DNA from 4 places in the Neobacillus canaveralius genome. Region 4 is predicted to be linked to each of the others. Evidence: a T-box and tRNA genes for the amino acid it is inferred to sense, from the RefSeq annotation. Region 4 holds a T-box; the other regions hold tRNA genes.
What was found. A T-box is a leader RNA that pairs with one kind of tRNA and senses whether it is charged. The one in region 4 lies ahead of argS (arginine--tRNA ligase), so its partner is inferred to be a tRNA-Arg.
Positions count from the first base shown of each region.

Region 1: it encodes a tRNA-Arg, which carries the amino acid that the T-box ahead of argS (arginine--tRNA ligase) is inferred to sense. The anticodon was not compared.
Region 2: it encodes a tRNA-Arg, which carries the amino acid that the T-box ahead of argS (arginine--tRNA ligase) is inferred to sense. The anticodon was not compared.
Region 3: it encodes a tRNA-Arg, which carries the amino acid that the T-box ahead of argS (arginine--tRNA ligase) is inferred to sense. The anticodon was not compared.

Region 1 is NZ_JBDFLL010000001.1:4,202,586-4,208,085, forward strand. Features, by position in the region: gene mutS (DNA mismatch repair protein MutS) at 1-2,358, opposite strand, end outside; gene ABC255_RS20760 (YwaF family protein) at 2,520-3,227, shown strand; tRNA gene ABC255_RS20765 (tRNA-Arg) at 3,296-3,369, shown strand; gene sda (sporulation histidine kinase inhibitor Sda) at 3,432-3,569, opposite strand; gene ABC255_RS20775 (hypothetical protein) at 3,700-3,936, opposite strand; gene glf (UDP-galactopyranose mutase) at 3,961-5,076, opposite strand; gene ABC255_RS20785 (glycosyltransferase family 2 protein) at 5,199-5,500, opposite strand, start outside.
Region 2 is NZ_JBDFLL010000001.1:1,034,152-1,039,651, reverse strand. Features, by position in the region: gene gap (type I glyceraldehyde-3-phosphate dehydrogenase) at 1-871, opposite strand, end outside; gene ABC255_RS04965 (sugar-binding transcriptional regulator) at 920-1,942, opposite strand; gene ABC255_RS04960 (glutaredoxin family protein) at 2,076-2,333, opposite strand; gene rpoN (RNA polymerase factor sigma-54) at 2,347-3,672, opposite strand; tRNA gene ABC255_RS04950 (tRNA-Arg) at 3,787-3,858, opposite strand; gene clpP (ATP-dependent Clp endopeptidase proteolytic subunit ClpP) at 4,058-4,663, shown strand; gene ABC255_RS04940 (HPr family phosphocarrier protein) at 4,707-4,964, opposite strand; gene whiA (DNA-binding protein WhiA) at 4,991-5,500, opposite strand, start outside.
Region 3 is NZ_JBDFLL010000001.1:1,455,887-1,461,386, reverse strand. Features, by position in the region: gene clpX (ATP-dependent protease ATP-binding subunit ClpX) at 1-89, opposite strand, end outside; gene tig (trigger factor) at 482-1,759, opposite strand; gene ABC255_RS07150 (tetratricopeptide repeat protein) at 1,909-2,934, opposite strand; tRNA gene ABC255_RS07145 (tRNA-Arg) at 3,271-3,347, opposite strand; gene ABC255_RS07140 (metallophosphoesterase family protein) at 3,460-3,978, opposite strand; gene ABC255_RS07135 (XTP/dITP diphosphatase) at 3,981-4,589, opposite strand; gene rph (ribonuclease PH) at 4,604-5,356, opposite strand; gene ABC255_RS07125 (GerMN domain-containing protein) at 5,489-5,500, opposite strand, start outside.
Region 4 is NZ_JBDFLL010000002.1:165,385-170,884, forward strand. Features, by position in the region: gene ABC255_RS29070 (NupC/NupG family nucleoside CNT transporter) at 1-1,045, opposite strand, end outside; gene ABC255_RS29075 (DinB family protein) at 1,304-1,768, opposite strand; gene argS (arginine--tRNA ligase) at 1,802-3,496, opposite strand; T-box leader at 3,740-3,949, opposite strand; gene ABC255_RS29085 (alpha/beta-type small acid-soluble spore protein) at 4,050-4,310, shown strand; gene ABC255_RS29090 (ABC transporter permease) at 4,333-5,115, opposite strand; gene ABC255_RS29095 (ABC transporter permease) at 5,122-5,500, opposite strand, start outside.

The DNA.
Region 1 (5,500 bases), on a different contig from region 4:
TAAAATTTCATTGGCACGATGGATTAATTCCTTCGGAAGCTCCGCTAGTTGAGCAACGTGTATTCCATAACTCTTATCCGTCGGTCCTTCTTTTATTTTATGAAGAAAGACAAGCTTTCCATTGTGTTCAATTGCACTCACATGGATGTTCTTTAATTTCTCTAACTGATGATCTAAGGCGGTCAACTCATGGTAATGGGTTGAAAACAGTGTTTTCGCACCAATATGTTTGTGGATGTATTCAATGATCGCTTGTGCTAGTGCCATCCCATCATAAGTAGAAGTTCCTCGTCCAATTTCATCAAATAAAATTAAGCTGTTTTGTGTAGCATTGGTCAAGGCATTTCTCGCTTCAAGCATTTCGACCATGAACGTACTCTGGCCGGAGATCAAATCGTCTGCTGCTCCAATTCTCGTAAATACCTGGTCAAAAATAGGCAGCTCCGCTTCATCTGCCGGTACATAACAGCCAATCTGCGCTAAAATGGCCGTTAAGGCAATTTGACGCATGTACGTACTTTTACCACTCATATTTGGGCCCGTGATGAGAAGGACTTCCCGATCAGTGTCCATAAAGCAATCGTTCGCTACATACTCTTGTGCATTCAATACTTTTTCCACAACTGGATGTCTACCTTCTTTTATAACAACTTTACCTTCTGTTGAAAACTGCGGTTTTACATAGCGGCGGTTTTCACTAACTTCTGCAAAGCATTGGAGCACATCGAGTTCACTTACTGCCTTTGCAGCAGCCTGCAGGCGTGGAATATGTTCTTTGACAATCTCTCGGATTTCCGTAAACAGTTCATATTCAAGCTCCCCGCATTTTTCTTCCGCTTCTAAAATTAACGCTTCTTTTTCTTTCAAATCCGGGGTGATAAAGCGTTCTGCATTGGTTAAGGTTTGTTTGCGTTCATACTGTCCTTCTGTTAACAGATGAAGGTTTGCACGTGTAACTTCAATATAATAACCAAATACTCTGTTAAAACCTACCTTTAGAGATTTTATCCCCGTCTTTTCACGCTCTTCACGTTCAAGCTGAGCAATCCAGGTTTTCCCGTTTCGGCTGGCATAACGGTATTGATCCAACTGATCATTGTACTCATCACGAATGATATTCCCTTCCTTAAGTGAGAGAGGAGGATTATCGACAATTGCCAGTTCTAATAAATCTGTCACTTCTTCACAAGGATCAAGTGAATCTGCAATCTGTTTTACAACTTCATGCTCCATGCCATGAAGAATTTGTTTTAAAAAAGGAATCTGCATTAATGAACGCTTTAATTGAACGAGATCGCGAGCATTCACATTCCCAAATGCCACCCGTCCTGCAAGACGCTCCAAATCATAAACTTCGGTTAACTTTTCACGAAGTTCCTGGCGTTCGAAATACTTGTTCATCAATACTTCTACGATCGTTTGACGGTGCTCAATGTCTTCACGGGAAAGTAATGGACGATCGATCCACGTTTTCAGCATTCGGCCGCCCATTGCTGTCATCGTTTCATCTAACAGCCACAGTAAGGAGCCTTTCTTCCCTTTTGAGCGAATCGTTTCGGTCAATTCAAGATTTCGTTTCGAATAGTAATCTATTTTCATATATTGGTGAATTTGATAAGTAGTCACGGGCTGCAGGTGGTCAAGACTTCGCTTTTGAGAGCGGTACAAATAGTGAAATAATCTTGCAGCACTTTGTTTTAGCTTATCTTGATTGAGATTATCCAAGAGATTAGAAAAATTCATCTCTATTGAACTATCATCTTCGAATGAAATGGCTAGGACATCACGTTCGCGCATTTTCCGTTGCAATTCAGCGTCAAAATCACTTGCCACTACCACTTCTTTTGTACTTAAAACAGCAAGTTCATTTAATACATCATCAAAATTAGCTGACAGCTGAGTTACTTTGCTTTCACCTGTTGAAAGGTCAGTATAAGCAAAACCATAGGTTTGATCATCAAAATAAGAAATCGAGGCAATGTAGTTATTTTCTTTATCCGATAAAGACTTTCCTTCCATTACCGTACCAGGTGTAATGAGCTGAACAACTTCCCGTCTAACCATGCCCTTTGTTAATTTTGCGTCTTCCATTTGCTCACATATAGCCACTTTGTAGCCTTTTGAAATAAGTTGCTCAATATAGTTAGGGGCAGAATGATAGGGAACTCCGCACATCGGAATTCGGTCCTCACTGCCACCTTCGCGGCTTGTTAAGGTAATCTCTAATTCTTGCGATGCGCGAATCGCATCATCAAAGAACATTTCATAAAAATCGCCTAAGCGAAAAAATAAAAAGGCATCTTGATAATCTGCCTTAACGGTTAAGTATTGCTGTATCATCGGCGTATAACCAGCCATAATGACCCCCACATATTAATTATTTCGAGTATCTTCGACAAACTATTATATCATATATCAGGTAAACTTAGATTAGGTAGAAATTTCTTTTAACGATAATGTTCGTGGTTACTAGTGACTTGCATATAATTTATAGTACTAAATCGAAAAGGGTGATCCTCATGGGATGGTTTGGAGGCAGTTATAAGGAATTTGATTTTGAAATGTTTTCAATCAGCCATTTTGTGATTATAGCCCTACTTTTTCTTGGTTCTGTTTTAATTTATATCAATCGAGATACTCTTAGGGGAAAAAACTGGAGAAAGGCAGAGGTAGCGGCAGGGTTATCTCTACTATTAATAGAAGTAACGTACCATATTTGGATGACGGTCAACGGCACGTGGGATGTCAGTCATGCCATTCCATTAGAATTGTGCAGTATCAGCCTGGATTTATCCGTGCTGTTATTGTTAACGAGGAAAAAAATCATTTATGATATATTGTTATTTACAGCCTTATTGGGAGCTTCTCAAGCAATTTTTACACCATTATTAAATTTTGACTTTCCTCATTTTCGCTTTTTTCATTTTTTCTATACCCATTTAATGGACATTTGGGTTGTCTTTTATTTCACTTGGGTTGTAGGTTATCGACCAACCATTTGGTCGGTTGTAAAATTGTTCGTCTTTTTGAATGTTTTAATGCCTATTATTATGCTCATCAATAAAGCAGTGGAAGGTAACTATATGTTTTTGAGCCATAAACCAAAAAGTCCCAGTCTATTGGATCTTTTAGGTCCGTATCCTTGGTACATCTTATCTATGGAGTTTCTATTAATTTCCCTTAGTCTCATCGTTTGGTTAATTTTCCGAAAAAAAAGACTTGGTTAGTTTTGGGTATTTACTTATTGACCTTTTCAGATTAACTATTTATAATAAGTAACGTTCCCAATAAAAGTGTCCCGATAGCTCAGCAGGATAGAGCAACAGTTTCCTAAACTGTAGGTCGGAGGTTCGAATCCTCTTCGGGACGTCAAAAAGCCTTGATTTTTAAAGGCTTTTTAATTTTGCTCTTATTTAATATTTTAATCAATCTCAGTTTTCCATAAAAGATTCATTAATTATACGCCTATTGATTTCTTCGGATAATAATATTATGAAATCACTGCTTACATTGGAGTTTATTGCTTCGTTGTATATCTCTAGTAATTGTTTCATACTCAGTTTATGCATAAATTTTTTCACTCCACTTACCTTTAATACATTTTATTATAAAAAGAACGCTTTAAATGGGAATTTCCCTGCATCTGACACACAGCCAACCTATAAACGTTCAGCTGAGACTTTCTTACTTTTCACATGTTTACCCATCTTTGTTTAGATGTAGATTCTGTAAGCCCGCCTGTTTAACCAATTCCGGCCAACTTAATTTTAATCTTCGGCAAATGGTGGTACTATAAATTTTATTTTTCTTCTTAGAAAGATCGTAATCCCTTTGTCTAGTAGACCCAATTCGTACTAATTCATTTTTCAAATCTATAAGGATTTCTTCATTTGACTTCATCTTGTCACCTGCAATGATTCTAATCGACCTCTTCATTTATCTATTAAAAACACAAAAGAACTACTTAATACCTAAAACCTCTTCTGCCTTACGTAAAGCAACTTCAACAACCTGGTCCATATTATAATATTTGTATTCCCCTAGGCGTCCTCCGAAAATAACGTTACTTTCTTGTTCAGTCAGTGTTTTGTACTTTTTATACTGCGCACTGTTTTTGTCATCATTAATTGGGTAATACGGCTCATCGCCTAGTTTCCACTCCACGCTGTATTCACGTGTGACGATTGTTTTGGGCTGCGTGCCGAAATTAAAATGTTTATGTTCTATGATTCGTGTATAGGGTGTCTCGCGATCCGTATAATTGACCACAGCATTGCCTTGGAAGTTATTTGTATCCATAACCTCAGATTCAAACTGTAAACTTCTGTATTCCAATACACCAAACTGATAGTTGAAATATGCATCAACGGGACCAGTGTACACGACCCTATCTGCAAGACTATCCCAATAACTTTTGTCTTTTAAATAGTCACTATCCAGCTTCACTTCAATGCCTTCTATCATTCGTTCAACCATTGTGGTATAACCGTCTATTGGGATTCCCTGATAAGGATCGTTAAAATAATTATTGTCATACGTAAATCGAACCGGTAATCTGCGGATAATAAACGCCGGTATCTCTGTACATGGACGTCCCCATTGCTTTTCTGTATAACCGCGAATGAGTTTCTCATAGATATCGCTGCCCACGAGGTTAATAGCCTGATCTTCAAGATTTTGCGGGTTTTCAACATATCTTTCCCTACGCTGCTGCTCAATTTTCTCCTTTGCTTCATCTGGAGTGGTAACGCCCCATATTTTGTTAAACGTATTCATATTAAAAGGTAAATTATAGATTTCACCATGATAGTTGGCAATTGGACTATTGGTATATCGATTGAATTCAGCGAACTGGTTTACGAATTCCCATACCTCTTTATTGGTGGTGTGAAAAATATGTGCCCCATATTTATGTACTTGTATATCTTCGTTTGTTTCTGTATAAATATTTCCGGCAATGTGGCTCCGTTTATCAATAATCAGGCAGGTTTTTCCGGCTTTTTTTGCCATATGTGCAAAAACCGCACCATAAAGACCTGCCCCAACGATTAGAAAATCATATTTTCTGCTATTCATTGTGATCCAACTCCTAAAAATTTTTCTGTGGAACGGTTTCTTCCTGCTCCCACATAACTTAACCATCATAATTACAGAAAACAGCTTCAGGGCGATGCTGAAACTGTTTTCTATAATTCCTATTAGTTAAAGCCTACCACTTTTTGTGATATTTTATATGCACCTACGGAAATACTGCGTCCTGCTCGACCGGGTAGATTCATTAAATGACCCATCATGCCATATCTAATTTCATGATACAATTCATGATCTCTATCCTTAATATATTTCCATAACTCTTTTTTCTTTATCAAATTTTCCTTCGTGCCTGAACGAATTAGCAAGATTGCGGAAACCACCGTAACAATTTCAAGATGATGAAGCATATATTCACGAAGCTTTGGATGATAAATATCGTTCACATCAACTTGCTCAATCATGAGCT
Region 2 (5,500 bases), on a different contig from region 4:
AAGCTGGGCTGCCATTGTAATCAGTAGATACTAATGGAAGTTCGCTGTAGTGTAAGATTCCTTTTAATGGACCTTCAGCAGCTGCTTTTAATGCTGAATTTACTTCATCAGCTGTTACTTCTCTGTCTAATTCGGCAACTAAATCCACGATTGATACGTTTGGAGTTGGTACACGAACAGCCATACCATTTAATTTACCTTTAAGTTCTGGAAGAACTAAAGAAACTGCTTTCGCTGCACCAGTTGAAGTAGGAATCATGTTCTCTGCTGCTGCACGAGCACGACGGTAGTCCTTGTGTGGTAAATCAAGGATTTGTTGGTCATTAGTATAAGAGTGGATAGTAGTCATCATTCCACGCTTAATTCCGAATTCATCATTTAAAACCTTCGCAAAAGGAGCTAGACAGTTTGTTGTACATGAAGCGTTTGATAATACGTGGTGGTTTGCCGGATCGTATTTATCTTGGTTAACACCCATTACGATAGTGATATCTTCGTTATCTGCTGGAGCAGAAATGATAACTTTCTTCGCGCCTGCTTCAAGGTGTTTCGCTGCATCTTCACGCTTTGTGAAACGTCCAGTAGATTCAACTACTACTTCAACACCAAGTTCTCCCCAACCTAATTGAGCTGGATCGCGTTCTGCAAGTACTTTTACCTTTTGATTGCCAACAACTAGGTATTGACCGTCAACAGTAACATCTTGTTGAAGAGTTCCATGAACAGTATCGTATTTTAAAAGATGCGCAAGCATGTTTGCATCTGTTAAATCGTTAATTGCTACGATTTCCATATCTGCATTATTTAATGCCGCACGGAATACGTTACGGCCGATACGACCAAATCCATTAATACCAACTTTTACTGTCATTTTCATTTCCTCCTTGTATTGAAAAAAGGTTTTTTATTTAAAAAGGGATTAACCTTTTAATAACTTTCTTGCTGCACCCTCATCGGTAATTAAAATCGTCGAGGCAGGTGCTTTTTTCATATATGCCTTAATTGCCTTCACCTTGGATGCGCCGCCTGCAACAGCAATCACATTGGGAATCTGTGCAAGGTCTTCTAGTTGAAGTCCAATCGTTAAAACCTTGTGGACAATTTCACCTTTTTCATTAAAATAATAGCCGAAAGCTTCCCCGACTGCCGCATTGGTTTCTAGCTTCTCCATAATCTCAGGTTTTGAACTTCTTCGCTCAGCCATTGTGATAGCATCTCCGATTCCATGAAGAACCATGCTTGCGGATTTTATCAAATTCAAAACTTCATGAATTTCAGGTTCTTTAATCAGGGATTGATAAATTTCATTACTAACCTGATCAGGTACATAAAATACACGGTGCTTCGATTTTGTATTTTTCGACATAATCGAGCTTATCGTATTTGCCTGGTTCTGAACGTCCTCACCAATTCCGCCACGTGCTGGTACAAACAGCAATTCCTTTTTGCCAATCTCGGGCGTAAGTACATTTGCGACAGCAGCCATGGTTGAGCCGCCAGTTACAGCGATTATATTTTTCCCAGTCAGATATTTTTTCATACAAAAGGCACAAGCCTTTCCTAAGTCATCTTTCACCATAAGGGATTCATCACTGTTTCCAGGTACGATAATAACCTTCCGAATCTTAAGTCGGTGTTTGAGCTCCAACTCCATTACGTCAATACCGATTAATTCTCGGATTAGCCCTTCTAAATCCTCTAACAAATTCTTCCCTTCGGAAGTTAAACTCATTCCAATATTGTTAATGGAAACAAGATTTTGTTCCTTTAGGAAATCAACCTCACTGCGAAGAACTCTTTCCGTGTACCCCAGGTTGGAAGCAAGACTCCTTCTTCCCACTGGCTGCATAAATCCAATATGTCTAAGGATAGAATATCGTTTATGTAGCACTTGAAGGAGATCAGGTAATAATCTTTTTTGAATATCGATGAGTGATTGCATAACGTCTTGCTCCTTTATTATATGTAACTGGTCATAAAATGTCCACCATAGACAAATTATGTCCCACTTCATCGAAAAAAAATCACCCCTGCTAACAATTTACATTCTAACAGGAGTGAAAACCTATTTCAACTCAAAAGTTTTTCAATTTTTCTTGCAAACGTTTACTTATGTCGATTTTGTTAATAATTCCAAAACCCACTTCTTCCCCATCGATTTGAACAACTGGAATCATGATTCCATAAGTTTCCGTTAATTCATCACTTTCATCAATATCAATTTCTTCAAATGTAAACTTCCAGTCTTCCTTAAGTTCAAGGATGGCCTGTTTTGCTTTTTCACATAGTGAACAGCGTTTTCTTGTATATAAGGTGATAATTGTATGTGCCATTATTTATATCCTTTCAATCAAACCTTTTTCTTTTAGAGGAGGAAGCTATCCCCATCTGGTCCCGATACTTTGCAACTGTTCTTCTAGAGACAACGATTCCTTGACTTGTCTTGAGTTTCTCAACGATTTCCTGGTCTGATAATGGATGTTGTTTATCTTCACTATTGATCAATGAAGCAATCACATTTTTCACCTGACTCGAGGAAGTGCTTTCATTCGAAACTGTTTGAATGGTACTGGTAAAGAACGACTTCAACGGGAAAGTACCAATTGGTGTCTGCACAAATTTTTCTTTCACCGCACGACTCACCGTTGATTCATGGATTTCAAGTTCGCCTGCTACCTCCTTCATGGTCATCGGTACTAAATATTCCTTGCCATTTTCAAAAAATGAAGTTTGCTTTTCCACGATTTTTCTGACAACCCTCGTTAAAGTTTCCTTCCTCTGCTCAATACTTTTCATAATCCATTGAAAATCTTGCACTTTTTCCTGCAAAAAGCGGCTTACTTGAGAATCCATCGTGGTAGTCATTTTTTGATAATAATGATCGTTAAAACTTATTTTCGGAAGAATATCATCACACAGCCTGACGGAAAATCCATCCCCAAAGCGTTCTACGATAGCATCAGGGATAATGTAGGAGGCATTTTCTTTCTCTAAAAGTGCACCCGGTCGAGGGTTCAGCTGTTGTATGATATCAAATATCTCTTGGATCTTCTGTAAAGGTATTTGTAGTTCCTTTGCAATCTGCTTCCATTTCTTCTCCGCAAATGGGATGAAGTAGTGAGTAAGAATTGTCAGCGCCAAATCTTCCTTTAAGTTTTCCCGTTCTAGCTGTATTAATAAACATTCTTGAAGATTCCTAGCCCCGATTCCAGCTGGCTCCAAAGTTTGAATCACAATAATACTCTCTTCAACCAGTTCTAATTGGACACCTAATAAATGTGCGATTTCCTCGGGTTCAGAGGTTAAGTATCCGTTTACATCAAGATTCTCAATCAAGTACTTAATTATTTTCAATTGAATACCAGAGTATTTACGAAGATTAAGCTGATTTAGCAGCTGGTCTTCATTAGATGTGGACTTTGCTGCAATTTGCTCTATCCAATCATTTTCGGTATTTTTCGTATGTTTCCGCCGATTGCGGTCTATTAATGGGTTAATAGGCTGAATATGGTTATTTTCAACCTGTAATAGGGGATTTTCAAGTGCTTTGTTTTCTAAAAAAGTGGAAAGCTCTTGTGCTGAATATTGTAAGAGCGCAATGGCTTGGGTCAATTCCTGTGTCATTGCCAATTTCAATGTTTGTTGTTGCCATAAACCTGCTTTTAAGTCCATAAACAAATCTCCCCCCTTGCTCTATTTTACATGAAGATGGAGATTTCGTGTATGGTTATTAACTGGCATAAAAAGAAAAACCTCCTGTTAACTGGTAACAGAAGGTTTGGTTGACGCGCTCGGAGGGAATCGAACCCCCATTTTAAGAACCGGAATCTTACGTGCTATCCGTTGCACCACGAGCGCATATATGCGACTTACATATTATATGCCAATTAGTGAAACTTTGCAAGTTAAAATAGGTTTAAAAAACCCCTCAGTGGTTATGCTTGTATAGGGAAAGCTGTCGAACAAATATAAAGCGAATTGTTTGACCTTAATTGACCATCAGTGTATCATTAACTATACATAATAAAATCTTTTCATACTTAAAGGAGGAAGAAAAATGAATTTGATTCCTACAGTTATTGAACAAACAAACCGCGGAGAAAGAGCATACGACATCTATTCTCGTCTTCTAAAAGACCGCATCATTATGCTTGGAAGTGGTATTGACGATCACGTAGCTAACAGCATTGTAGCACAATTACTATTCCTAGAAGCAGAAAATCCTGAAAAGGATATATCCATCTATATTAACAGCCCTGGCGGCAGTATTACTGCTGGTATGGCCATTTATGACACAATGCAGTTCATTAAGCCAGATGTTCAAACAATTTGTATTGGTATGGCAGCTTCAATGGGCGCTTTCTTACTTGCTGCAGGTACAAAAGGTAAGCGTTATGCGTTACCAAATGCAGAAGTAATGATTCACCAGCCATTAGGCGGCGCACAAGGTCAAGCAACTGAAATTGAAATTGCAGCTAAGCGTATTCTATTCCTTCGTGAAAAATTGAATGGAATCTTAGCAGAGCGCACTGGCCAGCCACTAGAAGTAATCCAAAAGGACACTGACCGTGATAACTTCATGACAGCTGAAAGAGCAAAAGAATACGGTCTCGTTGACCATATCATCACTAGAAGTCTTGCCGAAGAAAAGAAAGAAAAATAATGTAAAAAGAGTTTGACCGATTTTAGGTCAAACTCTTTTTATTTTAATGTTCATTTTGAACAAAATTAGACAGTGCATCAATTGCTTTTTCTTCATCATCGCCGTGAGCGACTATATTAACTAAAACACCTGAGCCGACAGCTAAGCTCATAAGACCCATAATACTTTTTGCATTTACTTTTTTACCATCTTTCTCTAAAAAAATATCCGCTGAAAAACGGTTCGCCTCCTGAACAAATAATGCTGCTGGTCGTGCTTGAAGACCCGTTTTCAATTTAACTTCCACCTGTTTCTCAACCATTACAAAATCCTCCTTATGTTTTTCCTCTATTTTCTTGGAGCCAAATCACCAATCCGCAGTTTTTCTGCAATTTCATCTATTTTTCTTAACCGATGATTAATCCCCGATTTACTAATTGTACCTCCTGAGACCATCTCCCCTAGTTCTTTAAGGGTTACATCCGTATAGTGGAGCCTGAGTTCAGCAATTTCTCTTAACTTTTCAGGTAAAATATGCAATCCAACCGTCTCGTTAATATAGCGTATATTTTCAACCTGCCGGATAGAAGCACCAATTGTTTTATTTAAGTTCGCAGTTTCACAATTAACTAGACGATTAACCGAATTCCGCATATCTCTTACAATCCGCACGTCTTCAAAGCGAAGAAGAGCATTGACTGCACCAATAATATTTAAATACTCGGTAATTTTTTCTGCTTCTTTTAAGTAAGTAATATAGCCTTTTTTGCGCTCAAGTGTCTTGCTATTTAGACCAAATTTATTCATTAATTCACACAAGGAATCGTTATGCTCCTTGTATAGTGAAGCAATTTCCAA
Region 3 (5,500 bases), on a different contig from region 4:
GGTCCGGCAACCAATTTACGTACTTGGTCTTGTGTCTTTCCACAGAAGGAACACTTTAGTTGGCCTTTTTCATCATTAAATTTAAACAATTCTTTCACCCCTTGAAAACGTGTTATAACACTATTTAAAGTTGCGTAACACAAACAAAAATCCGTTTCTTTTTCGATACGATTCAGTGGTATGTATTGCATTGTAACACATGGACCCAGCGGACTGGTAATAAAAAGCCTTCTTCAACTATGTTTTTTGCGCATCGGATTTTTGCTTGGAGCACCCTTAAATGATTCCTATGTACCCATTAAGCATAACCACTTTTCATCAAATTAAATCTTCGATAAAGCGTGTTTTACTTAATTCGCTATGTAATTCTGTTTTTCCTGCTGCTTGTTAAAAAGGTTTCCCTGTACTTATTATAATATGTAATTGAAAAAATGTATAAAAACAGGCACGATAAAATCGTGCCATGTTTTAACAATAATTATTATTTTTTATTTTCGATTAAGAATTCAACCGCTTTTTGCTTTTGAAGATCGCCTTTGATACCTTCAAGACCACCAAGTGCCGCCTTAATGTTATCAACAGTCATGTTGTACATGCCAGCCATTTTTTCAAGCTCAGCATTAACATCTTCGTCAGTTGCTTCAATGTTTTCAGCTTTTGCAATTGCTTCAAGTGTTAAAGCAACGCGAACGCGGTTTACAGCTTCTTCTTTCATTTGCTCACGTAGAGCATTCTCATCTTGACCTGAGAATTGGAAGTAAAGCTCAAGGTTCATTCCTTGCATTTGTAAACGTTGTTCGAATTCTTGAAGCATACGGTTCACTTCGCTTGTAACCATAACTTCTGGAATTTCAACTTGTGCATTTTCAGCAGCTTTTTCAACTAAAGAATCACGTAAGTGGTGCTCAGCTTCGTGCTTCTTGCTATCTTCTAAACGAGTTCTAATTTTCTCTTTTAATGCGTCTAATGTTTCAACTTCATCATCCACATCTTTCGCAAACTCATCATCTAATGCAGGAAGTTCTTTTCCTTTGATTTCATGAAGAGTTACTTTAAATACTGCTGGCTTACCTGCAAGTTCAGCTGCATGGTACTCTTCAGGGAAAGATACTTCTACGTCTTTAGATTCGCCAGTAGCTAATCCTACTAATTGCTCTTCAAATCCTGGAATGAATGAGCCAGAACCTAATTCAAGTGAATGATTTTCGGCTTTTCCGCCTTCGAACGCTTCACCATCTACGAATCCTTCAAAGTCAAGAACAACAGTATCGCCAAGTTCAGCAGTACCTTCTTCTTTTACTACAAGCTCAGCTTGACGGTTTTGAAGAGTTTCTAATTCTTTTGCTACATCTTCATCAGTTACAGTTGTTTCGAACTCTTCTACTTCTAAACCTTTGTACTCGCCTAATGTTACTTCAGGCTTCACTTGTACAGTTGCTTTGAAGATAAGTTCTTTACCTTTTTCCATTTGCTCGATATCGATATCAGGGCGATCGATTGGATCGATTCCTGCTTCGTCAATCGCATTTCCGTATGCTTCTGGAAGAAGAATATCTAATGCATCTTGATAAAGAGATTCTACACCAAAACGCTTTTCGAACATTGGACGTGGCATTTTCCCTTTACGGAAGCCAGGTACATTTACTGTCTTAACAACTTTATTAAAAGCTGCAGTTAAGCCTTCATTTACTTTTTCTGCACTTACTTCAACAGTAAGGACACCGGTGTTTCCTTCTAGCTTTTCCCATTTTACTGACATACTATTTCCCTCCAACAATCTATTATCATTTCATTCGTAACGAATTTGTCAGGATAATGAATTACCCTCTTTTTTTATGTAAAAGATAGTTTTTACACAATGCAACCCTTACATTATAACACAGGATTTTTTTCTTTCAACAGAGTTACCTATATATTGGGATAAGAAATTTCTTCTAATTCTCTAATTTTTGCTAGTGCCTGCTCTATCTTTTCAGTAGAAATCTCGTATTCATCTGAAATATCATCGACATCCGGTTCTCCGCCTAGATAATCAAGAACTAATAAGTGAAAAGCCGCAGCCCAGGCTGAAACAGCTTCAGGCTTGAGCTCAAAAGGATAACTTATAAAGAAAATCCTTTCTACCATCCCTTTCATATTTTCAAATAAAACAGGGTCACTATTTTCTAATTTTGCTTCTAGTATATTTTCTATTACCTTCATTCTTGGCTGTGTTTGAATGTCTGGAAGTTCTGTGGGGACAACGCTTAAGTCTTCACTAAACTTTTTCACCACTATTTTCTTATCATATTCCTGCTCTTTTAATAGGGTCAGGAGCATAGTTTTTAAGAAAGGGTGGCCAGGATCTGAATTGAGATATTCTTTTATTTCATCCATATAAGGACGAATATTTTTCTCCGCCAAACTAGAAATCGCAAGCATTTGCTCATTTAAATTTTTTAGTGAAGATAGTTTAAGCTCTTTCAGATGGGTCTCTTCTTTTACTTCTTCCATCGGTTCCTGCTGACTATTGTCAGCCATCCGTTTACTAAATTGCAGGATCGTGAGGAAGTGATCATGCCTGTCCGGCGGGATCTCTTTTTCGTCAAACAGTGCTTCAATCGTTGAAACGATTTCCTGATATTCATGCAGCTGTATTAAGATGGTCAGATACAGGTCGACCATATGAAAATACTCACCGATGCCCTTTAATAGCATTTCATTCGCTAAGTCTTTCGCTTTTATATAGGCTCCTGCTTCAAAGTAAGCGAGCACGAGTCCTATTAATATGTCACTATTTTCCGGGTCATGAACCATTGCTTCTTCAAGCAGGGTTATGGCTTCTTTGTATCTCTTGTTTTGAAGGCTCTCTAGGCCCTTATCCGTCAATCTCTTTTCGAGTCCGGGAAGGAATATTATATTATCTTTCCGTTTCGCACGCTCCCGTTTTTTCATACTTTGTACCGTCCTCTGCATCTATATGGAAAATAGTGTAGCATGAAATGTGTGAAAAACAAAAAAACTCACCTTCTAAATGGCGATATACCTTGGTATTGTTACCGTAATTTTGCCGTTTCCAATTTATCGGCTCAATCCACACCGGATTGTTACCGTAATTTTGCCGTTTCCAATTTATCGGCTCAATCCACACCGGATTGTTACCGTAATTTTGCCGTTTCCGATTTATCGGCACAATCCACTCTGAGACGTCAAAAAAATCCTTTCTAATTAGAAAAAACAAAAAAACTCACCTTCTAGAAGGTGAGTAATATTTATTGGTATGTAGTTAAATGGCGTCCCAGGAGAGATTCGAACTCCCGACCGTACGCTTAGAAGGCGTATGCTCTATCCGGCTGAGCTACTGGGACGTAATAAGTTTTTCAAAGACAAGATTTATTATATATTGCATATATGTTAAAGTCAACACTATTTCAAAAATTTTTTCAAAAAATAAAAATGGGGGGAAGAAGTACTCTTCCCTCATTTTTTCGGCAAGGCAAATTCAAAGGTTAAATCCTTTAGTTCCCGTCCACTAATGTCATAAACAGACACTTTAATTGTTTCATCAAATAAATCTAGAATCACATAGGTTTTTTCGGAGCGTTCCCTTGGCATACGTATGCTGCCAGGGTTCAAGAACAACGTATCCCCAATCACTTCTGCTCCCAATACATGGGAATGTCCGAAACAGACAATATCTGCCCCAACCTCTGCTGCCTTGTATTTTAATTTCATTAATGACGACTTCACTGAATACCTGTGACCATGAGTTACAAAAAACTTACGTCCAGCAATCTCGGTTATAGTTTCTAATGGATAGCTGCCGAAATCGCAATTTCCCTTCACAGTCAAATAACCATTCATCACTTTATCGTCGAGGCTAATTTCAGAATCACCACAATGAATCATTAACTCTACATCGTTCAAATGCCGTGCTCTTAATACCTCAAGCTCGTTCGTTAAACCATGGCTATCACTAACAACAAGAACTTTGCACATGATTATTCCGCTCTTTCCACAATAGAATCTAACATACTTTCAAGCTTTTTCAAAGCATTCGCTCGATGACTTATTTTATTCTTTTCATCAGAAGATAGTTCTGCCATCGTGCGGTCTTTTTCCGGCACATAAAACACAGGGTCATAACCAAAACCATTTGTTCCCCTTTGCTCCTCGAGAATTCGACCTTCACATGTTCCAGCTACGGTGATGGTTTCTTTTCCTGGCACAGATACAGCCAGTGCACAATAAAACCGAGCGGTACGATCTTCTTCAGGAACGCCTTTCAATTCAAGCAATACTTTTTCAAGATTTTTCTGATCGTCTTTAGGCTCCTCACCAGCATAACGTGCTGAATAAATACCTGGTCTGCCTTCTAAAGCGTCAACTATTAAACCCGAATCATCGCCAATCACCATTTTATTTAATTGCTGTGAAACAGCTTCTGCTTTTAACGTGGCGTTTTCTTCAAAAGATGTCCCGGTCTCTTCTACATCCTCGATTTCAGGATAATCCAGCAGTGTCCTGACTGCTATCCCTCTCGGTGCAAAAATATGTTCAAATTCTCTTGCCTTACCTGGATTTTTGGTTGCAATTATAACTTCCTTCATAACTCCATATCCCCTTATTTCTTTCGTCTTGCTTCAATTTTCGAGGTGATCTCTTCCCCTAACGCAGATTTTTGATGTTCAAATAGCTCCATCAGCCCTTCCTGAGCTGCACCTAAAAGGTCCTGAAGCTGTTGGTAAGAGAAAGTAGATTCTTCGCCCGTTCCTTGTAATTCTACAAACTCACCATTTCCCGTCATTACGATATTCATATCGACTAGTGCTTTAGAATCTTCAGCGTAATTTAAATCTAGCACCGTTTCGTTATTTTTTAAAATTCCAACACTGGTTGCCGCTAAGTAATCAGTAATCGGGAACTTAAAACCCTTTTTTTCACCAAGTCGATTTAGGGCAATCGCCATTGCAGCAAATGCTCCAGTAATCGAAGCAGTCCTTGTTCCGCCATCAGCTTGAATAACATCACAATCAATCCATACTGTTCTTTCTCCTAGTGAAGATAAGTCAACAACGGCTCTTAATGCTCGTCCAATTAAACGCTGGATTTCCATCGTTCTTCCGGTGACCTTCCCTTTTGAAGATTCACGAATGTTTCTTGTTTCCGTTGCACGAGGCAGCATGGAATATTCGGCGGTAATCCAGCCTTTTCCTTCTCCACGCATAAAATGCGGGACTCTTTCCTCAATACTTGCGGTACAAATTACCTTTGTATTCCCTACGGAAATAAGGACTGATCCTTCCGGGTGCATTAAATAACCTGTTTCAATATGTATGGGCCTTAATTGCAGTCGTTCTCTTCCATCAACACGCAAAAATGTTTCCTCCTTGTGGCTGGGATTACCTCTCCCACCGTTTTTGATGCCATTTCTAAAATCAAATAAAGAAGAGGAAGCCAAAAGGCAACCTCCCTGATTGTCACTATATAGTATATCAAAAATATATTTTTAGAAACTACC
Region 4 (5,500 bases):
TCGAGGAGAAATTCGCAAATGATACAAGAAACACAGAAATAATGCCAACTGTGCGACTTGATAGAGAATCTGAAATCTTCGCTAAATCCATCATCGCCACAAATTCATTTGATAATAATTTGGTGGCCATAATCGTACCTGCTTCGACCATATCGACTGCCGGTATTCCAACGATAAATGCCAGTGGCGCGAAAATATAACCTAAGACCATTTGGAAGCTAATTCCAAAAACAGCTTCAAATATATGGTTAATCATACTAATTAAAGCCACAAAACCGATTAGCATTGCTCCTACGATAATAGCTACCTTGAATCCATCCATAATATATTCCCCAAGGACTTCGAAGAAGGTTTGTTTTTCTCCTTCTTGAATCTCAATTATATCTTCTTCCGGTGAAACCTCATACGGATTAATAACGTTGGCAATCATGAAACCGCCAAATAGGTTCAGTACCAAAGCGGTAATCACATATTTCGGATCAATCAGCGTCATATATGCCCCTAATATTGAGGCAGATACTGTTGACATCGCTGATGTGCATAATGTATAAAGGCGGTGATCAGGTATATAAGGGAGCTGTTTTTTTACAGAGATAAATACCTCTGATTGACCGAAAACAGCAGAAGCTACTGCATTATAGGATTCTAGCTTACCCAGACCATTAACCTTACTTAATATAATCCCAAAATAGCGAATAATAATTGGAAGAATCCTGATATGCTGCGCAATCCCGATTAAAACGGAAATAAACACGATAGGAAGCAGGACATTTATGAAAAATGGTCCAGCACCTTCATTTGCCATTCCTCCAAAAACAAAGTTTATTCCCTCAGCTGCGTAGCTTAAAAGATGATCGAACACTGTAGCGACAGCTGTAATAATCACAAATCCAGCCTCAGTATTAAGCAGCAAAAAGGCAAAAATCAGCTGTAATACAAGCATAGTGACAAGCGGTTTAACCTTAATTTTTTTCTTATTGTTACTAGCAATATAGGCTAGCAAAAAGATGATAATAATTGCTGCTAGAAAAAGCAAATACTTCAAACATATTCCCCTCCTATTCTTGATGTTCTATCAATCATGTAATGTAATGAGATAGAAAATACTATTAATTTCGACAAATATCGACATTTCTAGAATCACAAAAATGAGTATAATGGTACCGTTTACTTCTGTCAATTGAATGAAAGATAGTAGTAAAATTCAGGTTTTTCACTTTTTTATTATTCCATCCGTCCTTTTTCTTACTCTTAACAAAAAAAATCCACCCGATAAGGGTGGATTGGTTTAATAAATGATTCTCTATTTTTTTTTGGTTTCAATAACTCGTTTCATTGCTTGAATATGCCCCAAGTGCAAATTCTCGTGGAAGAGTGCAAAATTTATGAGCTCCCCAAAGGTTTCCTGACCAAGGAATGGCTCTTTCAACTTAACGCTTAAGTTTTCAACAGGAATTTCCTTCATTCTATTTAATTGGTCTTTTAACTGGCTTACTAAGACAAAGACTGAAGGAACATCCCCTTTCCAGTCAGCTGGTTTCGTCCCTCTTGAAAATAGCTCCATATAGTTTGCTGGTAAATGGGTTGAATTTTTCGGAAGACCAAATAGCAAAGTCTCGGTAGCTGTTAACACATGTCCAATATGCCAATGAATGGTGTTGTTAAATCCTTCAGGTTGTACGTCGACTATACTCTCGTCAACTACATCCACATTCTTGATAAAGAAACTTCTTGTTAACTCCATATTATTAACCAAAAGTTCGCTCATTCTATTATTCCTCCACTCTTTTTTCTATTTCAATTACATTTCCTCAGGCGCTTCAATCCCTAATAATCTAAGCCCTTCCTTTAGAACTACTGTCACAGAATAGACAAGTGCTAAGCGGGCTTGTTGTTTCAAACCATCTTCTAGAATTTTTACCTCGCCATAATATTTATTAAAGGCTTGTGCGAGGTCCACAATATATTTGGCAATTTGGGAGGGATCAAACTGTTCATACGCTCTTTTAATCGCATTTGTAAACTCAGTAAGCAGACTAACAACCTTCCATTCTTTTTCCCAGGATGGAGATGTTGTTTGTACAGTATCTTCTGGTTTCCAGTTTGCTTTACGTAAAATGGAACACGCCCTTGCATAAGTATATTGGACATAAGGCCCTGTTTCTCCTTCAAAACGAAGCATTTCTTCTAGTGAAAATTCGATATCATTCATTCTAAAATTCTTTAAGTCATGGAACATAACTGCCCCTACCCCCACCTGTCTTGCTACTGTGTTCTTGTTTGTGAGGTTAGGATTTTTTTCTTCAATATTATGTCTTGCCATTGCGATTGATTCATTTAGGACTTCCTCTAATAAGACGACCTTCCCTTTTCTCGTTGACATCTTCTTTCCATCTTTAAGCATCATCCCAAACGGAATATGGACCATCTTACTAGCCCATCCGTATCCCATCTTTTCTAACACAGCAATTAACTGTTTAAAATGAAGACTCTGTTCATTACCAACCACATACAGAGATAAATCAAAGTCATAGATTCCTTTCCGGTAAAGGGCGGCTGCCAAATCACGCGTTGCGTAAAGGGTAGCTCCATCAGATTTTTTAATTAAGCACGGAGGCAATTCTTCGTCTAATAGTTCAACGACTTGAGCCTGGTCAGATTCTACTAGCAATTGTTTTTCCTCTAGAAGCTTGACAACAGTGTCCATTTTATCATTATAAAAAGCTTCTCCTGCATAGGAATCAAATTGGACATTCATCAATTCGTAGATTCTTGAAAACTCTTTTAAGGACTCATCACGAAACCACTGCCATAGCGTTGCAGCTTCCTCATCACCGTCTTCAAGTTTTTTAAACCAGTTTCTACCCTGTTCCACAAGTGATGGATCACGTTCTGCTTCATCATGGAACTTAACATATAGCGTTAGTAATTCCTTAATAGGGTTCTGTTTGACCTTTTCAGCTTCTCCCCAAAGTTTATACGCGGTAATGAGCTTACCGAACTGAGTGCCCCAGTCCCCAATATGGTTGATTCTGATTGGTTTATATCCGCATTTTTCGACAATGAATGCTAAAGAGTTACCAATGACGGTTGAACGCAAATGGCCCATCGAGAAGGGCTTTGCGATATTCGGGGATGAAAGGTCAATAGTTACAGGACGGTTATTGCCAATATCTAAAGCTCCATACTTCTCCTGCTGATGGATAATATCAGCAACCGTATCTTCGGAGACTATTTTTTTATTTAAGAAGATATTGATATATGCTCCCACCACTTCTACCTTTTCGATCGTGGGTGATTTGATTTTTCCACTTAACTCTTGAGCGATAATAGTTGGCGATTTTCTCTTTAGTTTTGCTAGTGTAAAACAAGGAAAGGCTAAATCACCATGCTGTTGATTTTTAGGTTTTTCAATTATCACTTCCAGGTCTTTCACGTGGATTTCCTGGTCTAGTACTTCAAATAATATCTTTGCAAACTCCTGTTTATACTTCATTTTTTTGACCTCCAATTTATCTCTTTGGCTGTGTTAAATTGGGCTGTTGATTTGCGCTCCAGGCGCTACGCTTTCCGCGGGCTCGCCCGTGAGCCTCCTCGGTCGTCCCGACCTGCGGGGTCTCACTCAGCTCGTTCATCCCGCAGGAGTCGAGCGCCTTCCGCTCCAATCAACAGGTTCTAAAATCAACAGTATTCTGTAACACAACCATTTCTTTAAAACAAAAAACTCCCGTCTCTATGTTGAAGAGACGAGAGTTAACTCGCGGTACCACTCTACTTGTTCTAAAAGAACCAGCTTGGCTTGTTAACGGAGGACTACTCCGGTTTGCCCTACTACTTTTCAGGCAAACATCTCAAAAGTGCGTTTCATCCTCTGTTTCGTATCAGGCTCACACCATCCCTGACTCGCTTTGACTTCCCAGAGAACTACTCTCTTTTTCACTGATTTTTTCCGACTTGATTGTTGTTATTATACTGGATAAAAAAGGATTTATCTAGTGGAAGCTGATTATTTTTCAAATTGGGCATCCTACCCACAAAGGAGGGATAACATGGCCAGAAGAAATAGAAATAAAATTCTCGTCCCTGAGTCAAGAAATGGACTGGACGCATTAAAAGCAAAGGTCGTCCAGGCACAATATCCTGAAGACGCCAAATTTGAAGCCGCCGAGGAGGTTGGTGTTCCTTTAAAGAAAGGTTACAATGGCCAGCTCACTTCACAGCAAGCCGGTAAGGTCGGCGGCAGATTAGGCGGAAGCATGGTTCGTGAGCTTGTCAAAATGGCACAGGAAAATATGGCTAAAAAAAGGTAAGCAGTGTACTCCCACTGCTTACTTAAGACCCTGTGGATCGATAGTGCCTGACTCCAATCTGCCAGACGAGAAAACAAGGAAGAATAAAAAGGCTGCCTGCCAGTGGAGTCAGCATATAAAGTATCTCATCCCCATTTGTTTTTCCAAGAATAAACATTAGCGGAAGGTAATTTACGGTGCCAAAAGGGATGACATAGGTGAATATTCGGGCTACCCATTTTTGATAAATATTTAATGGGTATTGAGCCATCTCTCTGCCTCCATCTGTAAAGATATTCGCCACTTCCAGCCCCTGCACGGTCCAAAAACACATTGTTGCAGCAAGTATATAGATACCTGTGAATATTAATACCCCGCTAGTAATCATAAAAAAAAGGGTCACTGCCTTTACTAAGCTCCATTCTATGGGTAGATTAGTCAAAGCCCAAATGAGAACGATACTACTTTGAAGCAGCCTGCCAATCCGTGTAAATTCAAATTTTGACCCAAGGACTTGAAGGAAGGTACTTCGTGGTCGTACAAGAACTCGGTCAAAATCCCCCTTAATGATTAAACTCGAAAAAGTATCAAATCCGCGTGCAAAACACTCGCTTAATGAAAATGCCAAATGAATTACAGCAAAACATAGTGCCACTTCAAAAAACTCCCAGCCCTTTATTTGCCCAAAACGTTCAAACAAAAAGTATAGTCCCGCAAAAACAGAGAAAGGGATGAAAAACTGCCCAATCGATAAAAGCCAAAATGATGTACGGTATTGCATTTGTGATTTAAATAAAATAAGCAGATACTTAAAATATAGACTCATCTCCATCTATCCTCCCTGTACCACTACTCTTTTTAATACGCTGTTAAGCGCTAACTTCCCTAACCATAGGAGCCCAAGAAGATATCCAAGTTGAATAAAAACACCTATTATGGCGTCACTTTGTACGATATGTCCTGAATAAACACGGAATGGAAAATCAGCGGTCCAACGAAATGGCAGGACATAAGCAATTTTTTGCAGCCACAAAGGCATTAGCGGGATGGGAATAATCAATCCAGCAAAGAATTCTCCGGTAACTCCGAATAATAAAAGTGAGCCCATTGGAGATAAAGTTATAAAAACAGAAATATATAAGAACATCGAAATGGCTACTAAGAGTAATAAGCCTAATAAAAGAGTAATAACGAATAATATGAAGGTTATC